Regions from separate parts of the Paenibacillus solisilvae genome, predicted to be linked through region 1. Evidence: a T-box and tRNA genes for the amino acid it is inferred to sense, from the RefSeq annotation. Region 1 holds a T-box; the other regions hold tRNA genes.
The links. A T-box is a leader RNA that pairs with one kind of tRNA and senses whether it is charged. The one in region 1 lies ahead of leuS (leucine--tRNA ligase), so its partner is inferred to be a tRNA-Leu.
Positions count from the first base shown of each region.

Region 2: it has a tRNA-Leu gene. The T-box ahead of leuS (leucine--tRNA ligase) is inferred to sense a tRNA for this amino acid. The anticodon was not compared.
Region 3: it has a tRNA-Leu gene. The T-box ahead of leuS (leucine--tRNA ligase) is inferred to sense a tRNA for this amino acid. The anticodon was not compared.

Region 1 covers NZ_JBHSOW010000080.1:257,822-263,893, forward strand. Annotated here, with positions in the region: gene ACFPYJ_RS22255 (homocysteine synthase) at 1-793, opposite strand, end outside; gene ACFPYJ_RS22260 (ComEA family DNA-binding protein) at 991-1,530, opposite strand; gene comER (late competence protein ComER) at 1,798-2,637, shown strand; gene leuS (leucine--tRNA ligase) at 2,725-5,163, opposite strand; T-box leader at 5,484-5,733, opposite strand; gene ACFPYJ_RS22275 (class I SAM-dependent DNA methyltransferase) at 5,812-6,072, opposite strand, start outside.
Region 2 covers NZ_JBHSOW010000056.1:2,398-8,469, reverse strand. Annotated here, with positions in the region: gene ACFPYJ_RS15165 (glycine betaine ABC transporter substrate-binding protein) at 1-383, shown strand, start outside; gene ACFPYJ_RS15160 (ABC transporter permease) at 396-1,091, shown strand; tRNA gene ACFPYJ_RS15155 (tRNA-Leu) at 1,252-1,338, opposite strand; gene ACFPYJ_RS15150 (TFIIB-type zinc ribbon-containing protein) at 1,582-1,923, opposite strand; gene ACFPYJ_RS15145 (hypothetical protein) at 2,015-2,233, opposite strand; gene ACFPYJ_RS15140 (hypothetical protein) at 2,344-2,664, opposite strand; gene ACFPYJ_RS15135 (xanthine phosphoribosyltransferase) at 2,757-3,326, opposite strand; gene ACFPYJ_RS15130 (hypothetical protein) at 3,544-4,266, shown strand; gene ACFPYJ_RS15125 (ArsB/NhaD family transporter) at 4,240-5,532, opposite strand; gene ACFPYJ_RS15120 (YkvI family membrane protein) at 5,693-6,072, shown strand, end outside.
Region 3 covers NZ_JBHSOW010000056.1:9,197-15,268, forward strand. Annotated here, with positions in the region: gene ACFPYJ_RS15170 (ABC transporter permease) at 1-465, opposite strand, end outside; gene ACFPYJ_RS15175 (ABC transporter ATP-binding protein) at 470-1,612, opposite strand; tRNA gene ACFPYJ_RS15180 (tRNA-Leu) at 1,885-1,971, shown strand; gene ACFPYJ_RS15185 (class I fructose-bisphosphate aldolase) at 2,242-3,087, shown strand; gene ACFPYJ_RS15190 (Gfo/Idh/MocA family protein) at 3,084-4,247, shown strand; gene ACFPYJ_RS15195 (carbohydrate kinase family protein) at 4,244-5,461, shown strand; gene ACFPYJ_RS15200 (D-lyxose/D-mannose family sugar isomerase) at 5,503-6,063, shown strand.

The DNA of each region.
Region 1 (6,072 bases):
TTTTTATAATATACGCAACAGGGCCGACCGCATCCGTATATACGACCCCATGATAGCTTGAGTCCGGATTCGTTAAGCCCGGGAATTTCCCGCTTGCTTTCCAGTCGAATTTACCTCCGTCAATGACCACACCGCCAATGGATGTGCCGTGGCCCCCAATGAACTTGGTTGCCGAGTGAACGACAATATCGGCTCCATGCTCAATTGGGCGGCACAAATAAGGACTCGGAAACGTATTATCAATGATAAGCGGAATGCCATGTTTATGCGCAATCGAAGCAATCGCTTCGATATCGATGACATCCCCCTTGGGGTTTCCGATCGTCTCCGCATAGAGCGCTTTCGTATTCTCATTGATGGCCGCTTCAAAATGAAGCGGGTTCGAAGGATCAACGAATTTCACCGTAACACCAAGCTTGGGAAGGGTATTCGCAAATAAGTTGTACGTGCCGCCGTATAGACTGGTTGCCGAGACGATCTCATCACCCGCACCCGCTATGTTTAATATCGAATAGGTAATAGCTGCTTGTCCAGAAGCAACAGCCAGCGCTGCCGGCGCACCTTCAAGTGCGGCGATCCGCCTCTCGAACACATCGCTTGTCGGGTTCATAATACGGGTGTAGATGTTGCCGAATTCTTTCAACGCAAACAGATTGGCGGCATGATCGGTATCACGGAATCCGTATGAGGTCGTTTGATAAATAGGAACAGCACGGGATAGTGTCGCGGGATCCAGTTCTTGTCCGGCATGGACTGACAGCGTTTCAATAGAAAGCTTTCGTTGATCGGTCATAGATAATTCCTCCTACAAGTTTTAGTGAAACCTCTTAAGTTTCTTGCATCACAAGCTAAAAGCTAACATAGGGAGCACGGGCTTGGCTCAATGATCCTTCATCATAGATACCCTGTGAGCAAAACGGCTTCAAATGCATAAACTTACGAGAATGATGTTTGCCATCTCTTCTGACGATCCCATATATTGTCTCATAATCAGGGCTGGGCGACAATGGAGTCCTTTATTTTCTCCAGCAGTTTGGGGCCGATTCCCTTCACTCGGAGCAGATCATTCACAGAGCCGAACTGCCCGCTTTTCTCCCGGTCAGACACGATGGTTTGCGCCTTTACCGCCCCAATCCCCGGGAGTGCATCCAGCTGCTCAGCCGTCGCTTGGTTAATGTCCAGCTTACCGACTGCTTCAGTGACTTGTTTGCCGGCAGCAGAAGTTTCATCTTCAGGTTTCTTACCGCCTGTCTGGACATTTCCCGCATCCGAGAGTTTCCCTCCGGGTTGATCTGTTCCTTCTGTCGTTTGTGTTTCTTGGGCTTTGACGGCCCCTTTCTCTCCTGCTGCATCAAATGATTGATGTTCCTTTAATAGTTGTTCCACTTGACCGTTCACTGCCACCCACCCGGGAGGTTCACTTGATGCAGGCTGCAAAAGTGCTGAAACCAATAAGATTACACCAATAACAAGCACGCCAAGAACTAACAGCTGTTGACGGCTGGCCGCTTTTCTACTTGTTTTGTACATGGATTGCCTTCTTTCTAAAAAGAGTAGCTGCATGCAAATTCAAATCTGATAGCTGCAGCATCCAATCTGCGGCCTGCACTTTCTGCAAATTCCGGTCATTATGGCCGTGCCGCTGTGCATAGGGTAGTAAGAGCAGCATTTCCTTCAGCCCCGGGTTGGAAGCTGTACGGTAGGTTACCCTGCTGCTCAAGAAGAAATCTCACGCTGATAAGAATCAGATTTTAAAGGCTGCGCTTGACTTATGAACAGCGCTTAGGAGGGATTGCGATGAATGTCGGGTTTATCGGGATTGGAAGCATGGGCAGTTTACTGATTGATGCTTTCGTTCGCTCGGGAGCACTCGATCCGTATCAAATTAAAGCCAGCAACCGCACCTTTGCAAAAGCGGAGAATCTTGCGTTGCGGCATCCCGGCTTGCAAGCTGTCCGATCGAACCGAGAGGCCGCTCTCAGCCAAGACATTGTCTTCCTCTGCGTAAAACCGCATGAATACAAATCCGTCATCGATGAGCTGAAGCCCGTTATTGAGCCTGATCAGATCATCGTTTCTATTACAAGCCCGGTTATGCTGCATCAGCTTGAAGAATGTTTGCCCTGCAAGGTCGCGAAGGTCATTCCGAGCATTACCAACTTGATGTTTAGCGGAGCGACGCTCTGCATGTACGGCAGCCGGATAAAAGATGAGGATAAAACCCGGCTCAATGACCTGCTTTCCTACATCAGCGCTCCCCTTACAATCAGTGAACAGCACACTAGAGTCGTCTCCGATTTATCCAGCTGCGGCCCTGCTTTTATGGCTTACATGTTACAATGCTTTATTGATGCTGCAGTTGAGGAAACCGGCATACCGCGCGAGGAAGCGCTCCTCGTTGCCAGTGAAATGTTCTATGGAACCGGACAGCTGCTCGCAAAAGGCGGGATGACTCCGGAAGAACTGCAAACACGGGTAGCAGTCCCTGGCGGTATCACGGCAAAAGCACTCGCTCTCTTGAGCCTGGAGCTTGATGGTGTATTTAATTCCGTCATTCGGGCAACGCATGCCAAATATCGAGAGGATTTGGAGCGCGTAACCGAATCTTTATACGGCAAAGAGGTGAATGGCCCTTAACGCATGCTTTGCGTTAATAAGCCAATCACCTCTTCATTTGGCATGCTTCATCTATTACTAAAACAGCTCTTAATCGTAATCTAACGATTAACCGACGACGATATTGACAAGCTTGCCTTTGACGACAATCACTTTACGGATCGTTTTTCCTGCAATGGCTTCCGAAGTTTTGGCGGACTCTTTGGCGATGCTTTCCATTTGAGCTTCATCTGTATCAGCTGCAATGGAAATACGATCAACGATTTTGCCATTCACTTGAACTACGATTTCAACCTCTTGGTCGATTGTCCAAGCTTCTTCGAATGTTGGCCATGCAGCATAGGTGACTGAATCTGAATGTCCCAGCTTCGACCACAGCTCCTCAGCGATATGAGGCGCAAGCGGCGAGAGCATCTGCACGAAATCTGCCATCGCTTGCAGCGGCAATGAATCTGCTTTATACGCATCGTTCACGAAGATCATCAGCTGACTGATCGCCGTATTGAAGCGCAGGTTCTCATAGTCATCCGTAATTTTTTTCATTGTGCGGTGCCATGTCCGTTTGAAAGCATCGGACGCATCACCGTCTCCGATTTTCTCGTTCAGCTGCCCATTCTCGTTAATAAAAAGACGCCATACACGGCTTAGGAACCGGTACATTCCCTCAACGCCATTGGTGTTCCAAGGCTTAGTCGCTTCAAGCGGCCCCATGAACATTTCATACATACGTAAAGTATCCGCACCGTACACACTGACAATATCATCCGGATTAATAACATTTCCGCGAGATTTACTCATTTTCTCATTATTCGTACCGAGGATCATCCCTTGATTGACGAGCTTGTGGAACGGCTCTTTCGTCGCCACCACTCCAAGGTCGTACAGGACTTTATGCCAGAAACGCGCGTACAGCAAATGCAGTACCGCATGCTCAGCTCCTCCAATATAAAGATCGACCGGCAGCCATTGCTCCTGCTTCTCTTTGGAACAAATCTCCTGATCATTATGCGGATCGATGAACCGCAGGTAATACCAGCAGCTGCCTGCCCATTGCGGCATCGTATTGGTCTCGCGGCGAGCCTTCATGCCCGTTTCCGGATCGGTAGTCTCCACCCATTCCGTGACGTTCGCAAGCGGTGATTCACCCGTTCCAGACGGGGTAATCTCTTCTACATCAGGCAGTAACAAAGGCAGCTGCTCGAAAGGAACAGGCTTCATGGTGCCGTCTTCGAGGTGCAGAATCGGAATCGGCTCTCCCCAATAACGTTGACGGCTAAATAACCAGTCACGCAGACGGTAGGTGATCTTTCCTTGTCCTTTACCGCTTTCTTCGAGCCATTCAATCATACGGGCAATCGCAGATTCATTGCTTAGTCCGTCAAGGAACTCCGAATTCACATGCGGGCCGTCTCCGGCATAGGCTTCCACAGCTACATCTCCGCCTTGAACGACCGCAACGATCGGAAGATCAAACTGCTTGGCAAACTCCCAGTCACGTTGGTCATGGCCCGGGACGGCCATAATCGCGCCGGTGCCGTATCCGGCAAGAACATAATCGGCAATCCAAATCGGCACCAATGCCCCGCTTACCGGATTTACAGCATATGCTCCGGTGAACACGCCGCTTTTATCTTTGGCAAGATCCGTACGCTCCAAGTCGCTCTTGCGTGCTGCCGTTTCTTGATAAGCTTCAACAGCAGCTTGTTGTTCCGCAGTTGTAATGCGTGCAACAAGCTCATGCTCAGGCGCCAATACACAGTAGGAAGCTCCGAACAATGTATCCGGTCTTGTCGTAAATACGACAAGAGCATCGTCATGACCATCGATAGCGAAAGTCACTTCCGCACCCTTTGATTTGCCAATCCAGTTGCGCTGCATATCTTTGATGCTTTCGGTCCAATCCAGCTCTTCAAGATCCTCAAGCAAGCGCTCCGCGTACTCCGTAATCCGAAGAACCCACTGACGCATCGGTTTACGGACGACAGGGTGATTGCCTCGCTCGCTCAGACCGTTAATGACCTCTTCATTAGCAAGAACCGTTCCAAGCGCCGGACACCAGTTCACCGGTACTTCAGCTACGTATGCAAGCCCTTTATTATACAGTTGGATGAAAATCCACTGCGTCCATTTATAATAATCCGGATCAGTCGTGCTAAACTCCCGGTCCCAGTCGTAGGAGAATCCAAGTGATTTAATTTGACGGCGGAAGTTGTCGATATTCGTAAATGTGATTTCCCGCGGGTGCTCTCCCGTATTCAGCGCATGCTGCTCCGCTGGAAGTCCGAAGGCATCCCAGCCCATGGGGTGAAGCACATTGTATCCGCGCATTCTCTTGTAACGGGATACGATATCCGTTGCCGTGTAGCCTTCAGGATGACCGACATGAAGTCCCGCTCCTGAGGGATAGGGAAACATATCAAGCGCGTAAAACTTCGGCTTGCCCGGATCTTCCGTTGTTTGGAACGTTTTATTCTCATCCCAATAGCCCTGCCATTTGGGTTCAATGATTAACGGATTATAACCCTGCTGTTCTTTTTCTACTGACATTTTTGGTCCTCCTAAAAGTTTTTACGATACTTACTAAGATACTTCACTGCGAGTAAAAACTCGCTTCGGAAGCATAGGCCTAAGTTTTTACGATACTTACTAAGATACTTCACTGCGAGTAAAAACTCGCTTCGGAAGCATAGGCCTAAGTTTTTACGATACTTACCAAGATACTTCACTGCGAGTAAAAACTCACTTCGGAAGCATCGGCCATGTTTTTGCGATACATTTTCTCTGAAGCTGACGAAGTTACTTCCTGGTCGAGCTTCAAGCGAGTCCGCTTCCGCGCGCATAAAAAAACTCCCGCCCCCAGCGTAAACGCTAGGGACGAGAGGATTATTCTCCCGTGGTACCACCCTAGTTAACAGACGGCATACTTTGCCGCTGCTCACTCGAAACCCTTAACGCGGGCGAGACGGCACGCTTATCCTACGAATTTCCAGACACTTTCCGTTAGGTTCACGTACGGCTCCAAGGCGAGTTCACTTCGATGCTTGACCGGCTTGCACCACATCGCCGGCTCTCTGATCAAGCATTTTCGAAATTAATGCTCCTCTTCAACGCCAAAAAAATGAAATAATTAGTTCGATTATAATGAAGCCGCCTGCCACATGTCAAGCGGTTAACATGCCTATACCGCTAACAAACTTATTTCACAGCTGCAAAGAAGAGCCTGTCTGATTGTGAATCCGGCAATTCCAGCTTGAAATCGGCAAAGGAATCAATCCGGCTGAAGCCGGCTCTGCTGAGCGCTCTCCTTATCCAAGAAGCATCGTATGCACGCTGAACATGCACTTCCTCAATTCGGGCGAACCGCTCCTCCTTACGATCACTTTCTTTGGAGAAAATCGTCAGCCGGTGTTCAATCTCAACCCGCTCTTTATCTAGCTCACAAGTCCAGATGTAAGC
Region 2 (6,072 bases), on a different contig from region 1:
ATGGATACCCCGCATTCTCTAAATTTTACGGAATCACCTTCGGCAAGACATTTCCGATGGAATTAAGTCTGGTCTATAACGCGGTTGCCCAGAATCAAGTCGATATTGTACTTGCATACTCGACCGACTCCCGTCTAAAAGCGTATAACCTGAAAACATTGAAGGATGACAAGCATTTCTTCCCTCCTTATGACGCTTCGCCGGTTATCCGCAATGATGCCGCCAAGAAGTTCCCAGGCGCGGTAGAAGCCATTTCGGTGCTGATCGGAACGATCAATGAACAAACGATGATTGACCTGAACTATGAAGTCGACATCGAGAAAAAGAGTGAACGTGAAGTCGCCCTCGCCTACTTAAAGCGGGTTGGCTTACTTAAACCGTAGGGAGGAATACGAATGACTGGACCAGATTTGACGTTTTGGGATTTCATTGATTATGTGCATCGAAACTCCGGAATGTTATGGGGATATCTGTATCAGCATATCATGATGGTGCTCACCGGTGTCGGGATTGCTTTCGTGGTTGGCGTTCCTCTAGGAGCGCTTTGTACACGTAATCGAGCTCTGGCTCGCATAATCCTGGCTGTCATGAATATCCTGCAGGTTGTCCCGAGCTTAGCAATGCTGGTATTACTTTTACTCATCATGGGACTTGGGTCTACTACAGTTACCATAGGACTGTTTCTCTATTCGCTTAATCCAATTGTTCGCAACACCTACATTGGACTGCAGCAGATCAGTCCCAGTTATGTTGAAGCTGGGCGCGGCGTAGGCATGAGCCAAATGCAGCTGTTATTCCACGTACGCTTCCCGCTCGCCTTGACCTTTATCATGACCGGGTTAAGAATTTCCGCCGTTATTGCGATCGGGGTTGCAACGATCGCCCCGCTCGTAGGCGGAAGCGGCCTTGGCCGAGAAATCTATGCGGGAATCAATAACGGCAACTCGCTGCGCATCTTTGCGGGAGCAATACCCGCTGCGCTGCTTGCGATTGCCGCCGATATCGTACTGGGCTTTCTTCAGCGAAGGCTGAAGGTTGAAGGAAGACGTTCCAAAAATATCCTTCCTCCAACGCCTAAGGCACAAGGATAGTTAATCCGTCTAACTATCCTGTGGAATCAACAAAGCTCCCCTAGTTTGACCGGGGAGCTTTGTTTTGCTTGCCTAATATGTATTCCACCAAAGAGCCTCATGAATAAACCTGTAAAAACAAAAAAAGCCTTGCTTAGCGAGGCTTCCTAGTTCATAAAGTTGGTGCGGTCGAGAGGACTCGAACCTCCACGGCTGTTACACCACTAGAACCTGAATCTAGCGCGTCTGCCAATTCCGCCACGACCGCATCTGGCAGTATGTTCTGCATCTGATCTGCAGAACGTTTCTCATATTAACATTGTGAAAATAGGAAGTCAAGCTGTATTCCCAAAGTCTAAATTTTCTAACATTTCAGCAGTGAGAATAGCGTCTGATACCAGCCCTTGGCGGAGTTGTGAGTTTCCTGAATCGAACAATCAAACTAAGAAATAATGCGTTCTTCTATTATTAATAACCTGCAGAGATTACGATCCCTGCAGGTTATCAACCTTCAATCAAACAAATCGCCAAAAACGTCAAACATCGTTTTTTTCTTCCTATATGGCTTGGACTGCTTATCATGACCGCCATGCGTGTAACCCTTGCCGATATCGGAATAGCTCTGTTCAGGCTGCTGAAACTGCGTCGAAGAGCTCCTTCGATACGTAGAGTTTCCGCTGGCATGCTGCTCCATTCGTTCATATTCGTCACGAAGCTCGCGCATGCCAAGCATAAGCTTGTCTAACTCACCGCGATCGAGCCACATTCCTTTACAATCAGGGCACACGTCGATCAATACGTTATCTTTCTCAACTTCCCGCATTCGGACATTTTCGCAAACCGGACATTTCATTGTACATTTCCTCCATTCGCAATCATTACGTATGGTAAATAAGCACTGTAATATGTTCTACGGTTAAACGGTCCTGATTGTTTCATTAATTTCATTCATCGATGATATTTGTTCTCGGCACTGAAGCAGGTTCATAGTGATAGGATCTGCTCAGCTTCACAACTTTACGGCTCACTTTGCGCACGACAACACTTTCTTCATCCCAGGCAACGACGATACCAATCACGTCATTCGTTTCTATACCGTCTCTGACCACCCGGATTTTCGTTCCTTCCACCCGGTAAGAATCCAACTGTTCTTCTGAAACCACCTGATGCCGCCTCCTATTTTTCTCTATGTATTTAATAATAGATAAAAAACCTCAATGACGCATTCAACAGCACCATTGAGGTTCAATTGTATCCTTCTTAAATTTATGATCTAGCTGACATGTTCTTTGGAATCATTCGTTTCATACCACTCGTCCAGTACGCGTGAGGACATGACCCGGCTTGTAATATATTCGCCCTGCTTCTGAGTAAACTGCTGCTTCCAATCCATCTCGAGCTCTTCGGACAGCTTCACAATTGTGAGCAGCTCTGACCAAGCAACATAACGTTTGTACCAGAAAAATTGCGGATGCTCGATCATATAGGGATACAAGTCATCGAATTCTGTATGCTTGCAGTCAAGTGCTCTCTCAAAATGATTTTTGGCGTCAGACAACTTGGTTACTAAGAATTCCGCAGATATATTTCCCATATTCTTGTGCCTCCCCTCGGTCACTTATGAATATTATAATTCAAAACACGATCGTCGAATAGGTGCTGTTTATGGAACTTTCTCCAGAGCGGCTATTCGAAGCGAATTTTGCCGTCTTCAAGCGATGCAATTTTGACTAAAGACTCCACTTGAATGCCCTGTTCACGTATGGTTCTTGCGCCTGCCTGGAATGATTTTTCAATAACAACACCAAGTCCGGCAAGAGCAGCGCCAGAACGTTCAATAATTTTGATAAGACCGCGAGCTGCATCACCATTCGCAATAATATCATCAATGAACAATACATGATCGTCTGGTGATAAAAACTGACGGGAAACCATAATATCAGTTACGATCCCTTTTGTAAAGGAAGGCACTCTCTCACAATACGAATCCGGATCAGCTATCAGCGTCTTCTTGCGTCTTGCGAATAATAAGGGAACACCCAGTGCAATCGCAGTTGCAAATGCCACCGGTATTCCGGATGATTCAATGGTAATTACCTTTGTTATTGGCTGTTCAGCATACAATCTTGCAAACTCTTTGCCCATTTCCATCGTAAGCAGCGGATCGACCTGATGATTGAGCAGTGCATCCAGCTTCAGAACATCATTATTCGTAACCGAAGCCTCACGCAGAATGCGTTCTTTTAACAGTTCCATTCGCTTTCCCTCCACGTAAACCCTTTTCAATTTAACGTACCATACACAGGTACAACTTCGCAACCTGACACCTAAAAACGTCTGGCAATAAGATAATGCTCTGCAACTTTTTCCCAATAACTGCGTCTAATTAGGTACTTGAGGTGTAATATCATAATGAATGCATTAATGGACTGCCGATATAATCTCATACCTATTACTCGGAGGTGTATTCAGCTTGAAACCTTTACCAGTGAAACCTCTACGATACGCGATTATCACAGCAGCTGCAGTGATGATCTCCGGCTGCCAAATATCATTGCCCTATTCAAATGCAGAAAACAGTACCTATCAACCTAAACCTAATCAAGCCACAGCCGTCTCTGATCATGTGAGCAACAGTCCGCAGAAATCTTTCGACAACAAGGATAGTATCGGAGGAGAAGTCCCCGTGGTGAATGCCGTGGCTGACGATACGAAAGCAAGCGCACCCGATGCCCAAACAGAATCAACGACAGCTGCAAACAAAACACCTTCTTCGCAAGCAGCGAAGGAAGAGAAACAATGGGATTCTAAAGCTCCCAAGCTGCATGGTATAGCAATTGATGATTCAAAAGCCATTATCGAAACCAAGCTCGGCAAACCTTCCGATTCCTATACGTATGATGACGAGGACGAAACATTGACCATTAATGAGTATGTAACCTTCTCAGTCGGCTTTGGCAAAAACAAAAAGGTGAAATTTATTGAAGTTTTCGATCGAAAATGCGTCACTGATTTGAATGGTCTTCGCGTTGGCGATAATGAAACCGCAGCGGTTAAAGCGCTTGGCAAGCCGGATACGCATACAACAAGTGTGCTCACATATCAAGCAACGAATTCATTGCTCAAGCTGGATCTGGATCCGGATAACAATGAAATTATTTCGATTAAGTTATTTTTGAATTCCGAAAAACCATAACGTAATCAAAGAACAGATTAAGATCGGGAATGTAAGCAATAGACCATATTTCATATACTCCCGCCACGACATATGAATGCCGCCTTTACGCAGCAGCTGAAGCCATAATAGTGTTGCTAAGGAGCCGATCGGGGTGAGTTTTGCACCGACGGCTGTGCCTAATAAGCTGGTATATGGCAGATAAGCCGGACCGTTCACTTGATCGATCGCAAGTGAGGAAACCAGCACTGCCGGTAAATTATTGACTGCTGCCGCCAGCAGGGAGAATATAACCCCCGAACCGATTATACCCGTGAAAGCATCGCCGGATGCCACGGGACTCAATAGATTTGGAAACCAATCCACTGCCCCATGCAAATATAGGCTGTACACAATAAGATTCATAGACAATGCAAATACAACAATGAGCCAAGGCGCGCCGAAAAAGGTCTGCCTCGTATTGACATGCCCGAACAGCGCGCCTGCTGCCCATTGTACAGCTGCACCGCTGAGGGCGATAAAAGCTACCGGAACGCCAAGCGTTCCCGATAACAAATATCCTGTCATCATCATAGCGATAACAATCCACGATAACCAGAATAAACGTTTATCAGCAATTACCGAGACAGCGGCAGGAAACGCAGCAGGCGCTTCTTCCCTCCTCTCCTCCATCCGGATTCTTCGCCCGAAAAAGCCCGCTGTAACAAACACGGTCGCGAATATGGCGGCAATTCCCGGCATAAGCATGTTTCTAGCATATTCCCCAAATGAGATATCAAAGAAATCCGATGTCAAAATATTCGTCAGATTACTCATCATAAGCGGTGCGCTGGCCGTGTCAGCCATGATTCCGATTCCCAGCAGGAAGGCTACTCTAGCAGTACGGGTCAGCTTGAGCAGTGCGGTAACCTCAAGCACGATCGGAACCATGATGAGAATCGTCCCGTCATTGTTGAAGAAAACCGTTATACAAGCCGCCAGCATCGATAATCCGATCAACAGCCGGAGCTGACGATGATGAAACCGGTTGACGATGTGCAGCGCTGCCCAGCGGAAGAATCCATTCTGTTCAAGCATGGAGGTAAATAACATAATACCGATTAAAGAAAAGGTGGCATTCCAAACAAATCCCCATATATAAGCAGCATCCTCCAGCAAGAGAAGCTGTGCGGCAAATAGAATGCCGGCTCCAGCTAAAGCGACCCAAGCCTCATTGATCCCTTTGGGTTTAAGTAGAATGAAAACTAAAGCTGATAAAAACACAAAGATCGTTATGCACATCGACATAGAGGAGAATCAACTGCTTTCTGCTTAAAAGAGTCATGCCTGTCCCCGTTTGGACATACCTTGGTAAAGTATAGGCGTATCACGTCCCCTATGAGGATCGTGAAACAATTGTTCTCCTACGGTTATCTATGTATGTGAAGGAAAGGCAGGCTAATAAACGATGAAAAGACTAGGAACAGTACTGCAAATCGCTTTTACTTATATGGGAACCGTAGTCGGTGCGGGATTTGCAACCGGACAAGAAATCTTGCAGTTTTTTACCCGTTTCGGTTATTGGGGAGCACTCACCATCATTCTGTCGACGATCATGTTTGTTTGGCTTGGAGCGAAAATGATGCTCATCGCCAACGAAGTGAAAGCCAAATCATACGAGGACGTCAACAAGGTTCTGTTCGGTGACCAATTCGGCCGATGGGTCAGTCATTTTATGCTGGTCGTCCTGTTTGGAGTTACTGCGGTTATGTTAGCCGGTGCCGGATCGATTTTTTACGAGAATTGGAATGTTACGTATCAGTCTGGTCTGCTCATTACGATTGTTGC
Region 3 (6,072 bases), on a different contig from region 1:
TGCCCAGCTGATGATATAGACCATTGTCACTCTTACTCCCGACATGATATAAGGAAGCGAGAGAGGGAGCTGGATGAGCAGGACACGCTGCATCGTTCCATATCCCATGCCTCTGGCGGATTCGAGAACGTTTCGGTCTACGGACTCAAAGCCGTCATACGTATTGCGAAGGATCGGCATTATGGTGTACAGAAGCAAGGCGAGAACAGCCGGCTTCGTTCCGATTCCCATTAGCGGGATGAGTACAGCCAGAAGTGCCAGGCTTGGCACGGTCTGCAGTAGGTTGGCAGCGAAGAATACGATGCTGTTGACCCATCGAATCTGGTTGTAAACCAGCGTAATTCCGAGCGGGACAGCGATGATTGTACCTAGAACGATCGCTGTGAGTGAAATGGCTAAATGTTGACCCAGAGCATTCAGAATGTCCGAGTAGCGTTCCTGCAAAAAATCAAAATAGGCAAGCAATTCGTTAAACCTCCTCTGTAAGGACAGGAAAGACCTCGGCCAGATGCCGAACGACGCTTCCCCTTGTAATAAGTCCGACGAGTCGGTTCTGATCGTCGATTACTGCCAGATTAGACAGCTGATTCTGGCTCATGATCTCCACAGACTCAGAAAGCAGGGAGCCGCTCCGAACGGAAAAGCTAACGGGCCGCATAACATCAGCCACCGTAATATTTTCTTCACCATAATGCTCTAGAACGTTATAGATGGATACGATTCCTTTAAGGAGCCTTTGGCGGTCAATGATAAACAGCGTATCAACCTTGCGGCGCTCCATAATGGTAATCGCTTCAGCCAGCCCTTTGTTGGGAAAAGCCGTTACGGGCTGGGTGACCATGACCTCATTTACGGTCGGGCTGTCATATTGGTTATCTTCCTGATGCAGACGTTTCTGACCGATAAAGGACTCTACAAATTCGTTTACAGGATGCCGCAATATTCGCTCAGGTGTGTCGCTTTGCACGACCTCACCGCTTTTCATCAGTACGATTCGGTCGGCAATTTTGAGTGCCTCATCCATATCATGCGTCACAAAAATAATGGTTTTATGAAGCTCCTGCTGCAGCCGGACAATCTCGTCCTGCAGCTGCTCGCGGCTAATCGGGTCCAGAGCGCTGAATGGCTCGTCCATAAGAATGATATCCGGATCCGCTGCGAAAGCACGGATAACGCCGATTCGCTGCTGCTGGCCGCCGCTGAGCTCTGACGGGTAGCGGTCCCGGTATGTTTCAGGCTCCAGCCCGACAAGATTCAACAGCTCATCAACACGGCTTTCGATCCGGCTCGTTTTCCATTTTTTCAAACGGGGCACAACTCCGACGTTTCTTCCAATTGTCATATGGGGGAACAAGCCTATACTTTGAATGACATAACCAATACCGCGGCGGAGCTCTACAGGGTCAATGTCACGTGTATCTTTGCCGTTGATTAATATCGAACCGCTGGTCGGAGTGACGAGGTGGTTGATCATTTTCATCGTTGTCGATTTTCCACAGCCGCTCGGGCCAATCAGGACGGTTAGTTCGCCCTGCTTGAATTCAAGATTAATATTCTTTAACGCTTGATAACCATCTGCATAAACCTTATTAACGTTGTTCATTACAATCATGTAGGTGTCAGTCCTTTTTGTCATACTATTTCCAATTTTGTTATTTTAATCACAGGATAACGAAAATGGATGCATTTGATGAGTGGGGAGAATGAGGCAACTTTTAAGCTTAACCACATCCGTAACGGTTTTAAACATGGGAAATAGTGGATAATCAAAATGCAGAGAAATTATCCAGTCAAATTGGTTGACTTCTAGACAGCTTCTGTGATATATTATTTTTCGTTGCTTCATCAATATGTTTAGCAAAAACAGGAAGCATACTGCCAGATGCGGTCGTGGCGGAATTGGCAGACGCGCTAGATTCAGGTTCTAGTGGTGTAACAGCCGTGGAGGTTCGAGTCCTCTCGACCGCACCAAATTTTAAATCCGAGAAGCCTTGCTTGCAAAGGCTTCTTTTTTGTTTGTCATCGTTTTCCGGCTCCAATGAATAGAAGAAGATGCTCCCTCAAAAACCGCCTCTTGTTTCATCCACAACGTGGTTTATCCCGCTATTCCTCAATCAAACTCGTTCAGGTAATTAGGCAAATAAGGTTCTTTCTCAACTTTATGGATTGCAATGTTATTTCTATCTATGATAATGTTATAAACGAACATTATTATGTTATAAATAAAGGAGCTGCGCTGTTATGTCTACGAAAGCTCGGTTGAACCGCATGTTTAGCGTTCAAGGTAAATGCTTTGATGTTGCTATCGATCACGGTTTTTTCAATGAATTTTCTTTTCTGTCCGGTATTGAGAATATGAGAAGCGCTATTGATACGGTTGTTAAGGCTGGTCCTGACTGCATTCAGTTAAGTGCAGGCGAGGCGCGGCTGCTCCAGGAAATTCCAGGCAAGCAAAAGCCGGGGCTGGTGCTGAGAACTGACGCGGCCAACATTTATGGAACCGAATTACCGAAATATCTATTTAGCGAGTTAATTGACCGGGCCATCGAACAAGCCGTTCGCTTGGATGCCGTCGCTGTCTGTGTGAATCTGCTGCTGCTTCCGGCTCAACCGGAATTGCATCATCAATGTGTGCGGAATATAACACTCCTAAAGTCTGAATGCGAGAAGTACGGAATGCCGCTTATGGTAGAGCCGCTGGTGATGCTCGCGAATGAGCTTAAGGGCGGTTATATGACGGATGGCGACATTCAGAAAATCATGGCACTCGTTCGTCAAGGGGTAGAGCTGGGTGCGGATGTGATCAAGGCGGATCCGTCGGATGATGTGAACGAATATCACCGCGTGATCGAGGTTGCGTCCGGTGTTCCCGTTCTCGTACGAGGCGGCGGCCGCGCAAGCGATGAGGAGATTATGCACCGAACGGAAAATTTAATGAAGCAGGGCGCCTCCGGTATTGTATATGGGCGCAACGTGATTCAGCATCCCAATCCGGGAGCTATGACTTCGGCACTTATGGCTATCGTCCATGAAGATGCTTCTGCAGAGCAGGCATTAGCGATTTTGAAGGGGGCAGAGGTCAAGTGAAGAAGGTCATTCGATTCGGACTCATCGGCTGCGGGCTTATGGGCAGGGAGTTTGCAAGCGCAGCTGCCCGTTGGTGCCATCTGACAGACGTGGATTTCGAGCCTCAGATTGTGGCCGTGTGCGATGCCAACGAGTCAGCGGCGCAGTGGTTTCAAGATAATGTCCCGAGTGTGACACAAGCTTATATGGATTATAGAGATTTGCTGTCCGACCCTGATGTGGAAGCCATTTATTGCGCGGTTCCTCACAACCTGCACGAACAGATCTATATCGATATTATTAATGCCGGCAAGCATCTGCTGGGTGAGAAGCCGTTTGGTATCGACCGAAAGGCGAATGAAGCCATAGCAGAAGCGGTAAGAAGAAATCCGCATGTCATCGTCCGCAGTTCCTCGGAATTCCCGTTTTTTCCGGGTGCTCAGCAGATTGTGAAGTGGGTGAATGAAGGCAGGTTTGGGCGGATTATCGAAGTGGAGGCCGGCTTCTGGCACTCCAGCGATCTCGATCCGACGAAGCCGATCAATTGGAAACGACGTATTGACACCAATGGGGAATATGGCTGCATGGGCGATCTCGGGCTGCATGTACTCCACCTGCCGCTGCGCTTTGGATGGAAGCCTGCTAACGTACGCGCCCTTCTCTCGAAGATCGTGGAAGAGCGTCCCGACGGAAGGGGAGGCACTGCACCGTGCGAGACCTGGGACAATGCGATTCTTGCTTGTGAAGTGAAGACCGAAGATCAGCAATTCCCGATGGTATTGTCGACCAAGAGGATTGCTCCAGGCCATGCCAATACCTGGTTTATCCGCATTCAAGGGACAGCGTTCTCCGCGGAGTTTACCACGAAGAACCCGAAGCAGGTTTCATCACTGCCTTACGTTGCTGGCGGACAACAAGCTTGGCATATCGTAGACGCGCCATATAAATCCGCATACGGGACGATAACGGGAGCGATCTTCGAATTCGGATTCTCTGATTCCATCCTGCAGATGTGGGCTGCATTCTGCGACGAATTGGTGCACGGTACTCAGGAAATGACGCAGCCATTCACCTGCGCCACACCCGAAGAAGCGCTTGACAGCCATCGACTCTTTACCGCAGCGCTGGAATCGCATCGAACAGGCACAACGGCGATTGTGGACTGTGGGGCTTTGGCGTGAGCGGCGCTCTGCAAGCGGCTGCGGCCGATATCGTGATCGCAGGACATATTTGTCTGGACATTATTCCAAAGATTCACGGAAACAATCAAGCAGCCGGACTCGGGGAGCTTCTTGTTCCCGGTAAACTGCTTGATGTCGGTGCAGCAGTGCTAGCTACGGGCGGTGCAGTCTCTAATACGGGGTTGGCCTTATACCGGCTTGGATTTCCGGTCAAGCTCATGGGCAAGATCGGGGATGATCTATTCGGCGGCCTGATCTTAAGCATCTTGAAGGGTCATGGGGAAGAGCTTGCCGGCAGCATGATCACAGCTGCGGAAGGGAGCAGCTCTTATACGATAGTCATCAATCCGCCGGGCATCGACCGGATTTTCCTGCACTGTACCGGAGTGAACGACAGTTTTGCTTCAGAGGATGTAACGGTGGAGTCTTTGCAGGGGGCAAAGCTGTTTCATTTTGGTTATCCGCCTCTGATGCGAAGAATGTATGAGGATGGAGGAGCCGAGCTCGAGACGTTATTAACAAAGGTTAAAGCTCAGGGGCTGACCGTTTCGCTGGATATGGCACGCCCGGATCCGCAGTCCCAGGCGGGACAGGCGGACTGGAGAGGCATTCTTGCCCGCGTCCTGCCCTCTGTTGATGTATTCTTACCCAGCTTCGAGGAGATTCTGTATATGCTCCAGCCTGACACCTATCGAGAGCTGTCAGAGCTTCATGGGACGTCCGAGCTGCTTGCATTTGCAAACGGTTCCATACTCGGATCGCTTTCTGAGGAGCTGCTGGACATGGGCGCGGCAATGGTAGGCTTAAAGCTTGGTGAGTATGGTTTTTATCTGCGGACGACAGGTAAGCGGGAGCGGCTTATCGCGATGGGGCCGTGTGCGCCGAATGAGGATAACTTGTCAGCCTGGCAGGACAGAGAGTTGCTGGCTCCCTGCTTTCAGGTTGAAGTCATCGGTACGACGGGAGCTGGAGACTGCACGATTGCAGGTTTCCTCGGCGGCTTGTCGAAGGGGCTTGCGGTTGAGGAAGTGCTGCTGGGAGCGGTAGGCACCGGTGCCTGCTGCGTTGAGAAGGCGGATGCGGTAAGCGGCATCCGGAGCTGGTCCGATGTGCAGGAACGAATCCACTCGGATTGGGAGCACAGTAATAGAAGCGTTCCGCTTCCCGGCTGGACGTATGGGATTCGTCAAGGAATATGGGAGTTAAAGCGCTGACTTATTCATCAATCATCTACTTAAGCAAAGGGGAATTGTGAATGCTATTGCGAAGCGAGGTAAAGCAGGCACAGGAGCGGACGTTGGAGCTGTTCGCCCGCGCAGGCATCGTACTAACGGCCGAAGAACAAAGCAGTATTGAGGTAGCGGGATTTGGACTGGGGAATTTGGAAGAGCAAGGACTTGAACTGATTACCTATGTTAATACGGATCGTTACTGCGCTAAGGAACTTGTTCTATTTCCGGGACAAACCTGTCCGGAGCATCTTCATCCCTCTGTAAACGGAGAGCCTGGCAAAATGGAAACGTTCCGCTGCCGCTGGGGCAGTGTGTATCTTTACGTTGAAGGTGAAGCGACTAACCAAATCCAGGCGGTGGCCCCCGTTCAGAGCAAAGACAGCTATACGGTGTATCACGAGATTATTTTGAATCCGGGTGAGCAGTATACCATCCCGCCTGGCACCAAGCACTGGTTTCAGGGAGGACTGGAAGGGGCTGTAGTATCCGAATTCTCCAGCACTAGCCGGGATGAGCTGGATATCTTTACGGATAAGGCAATCGTGCGGATCCCAATCATCATTGAGGATAAGGAAAACGAGTAAGCCTCGTTG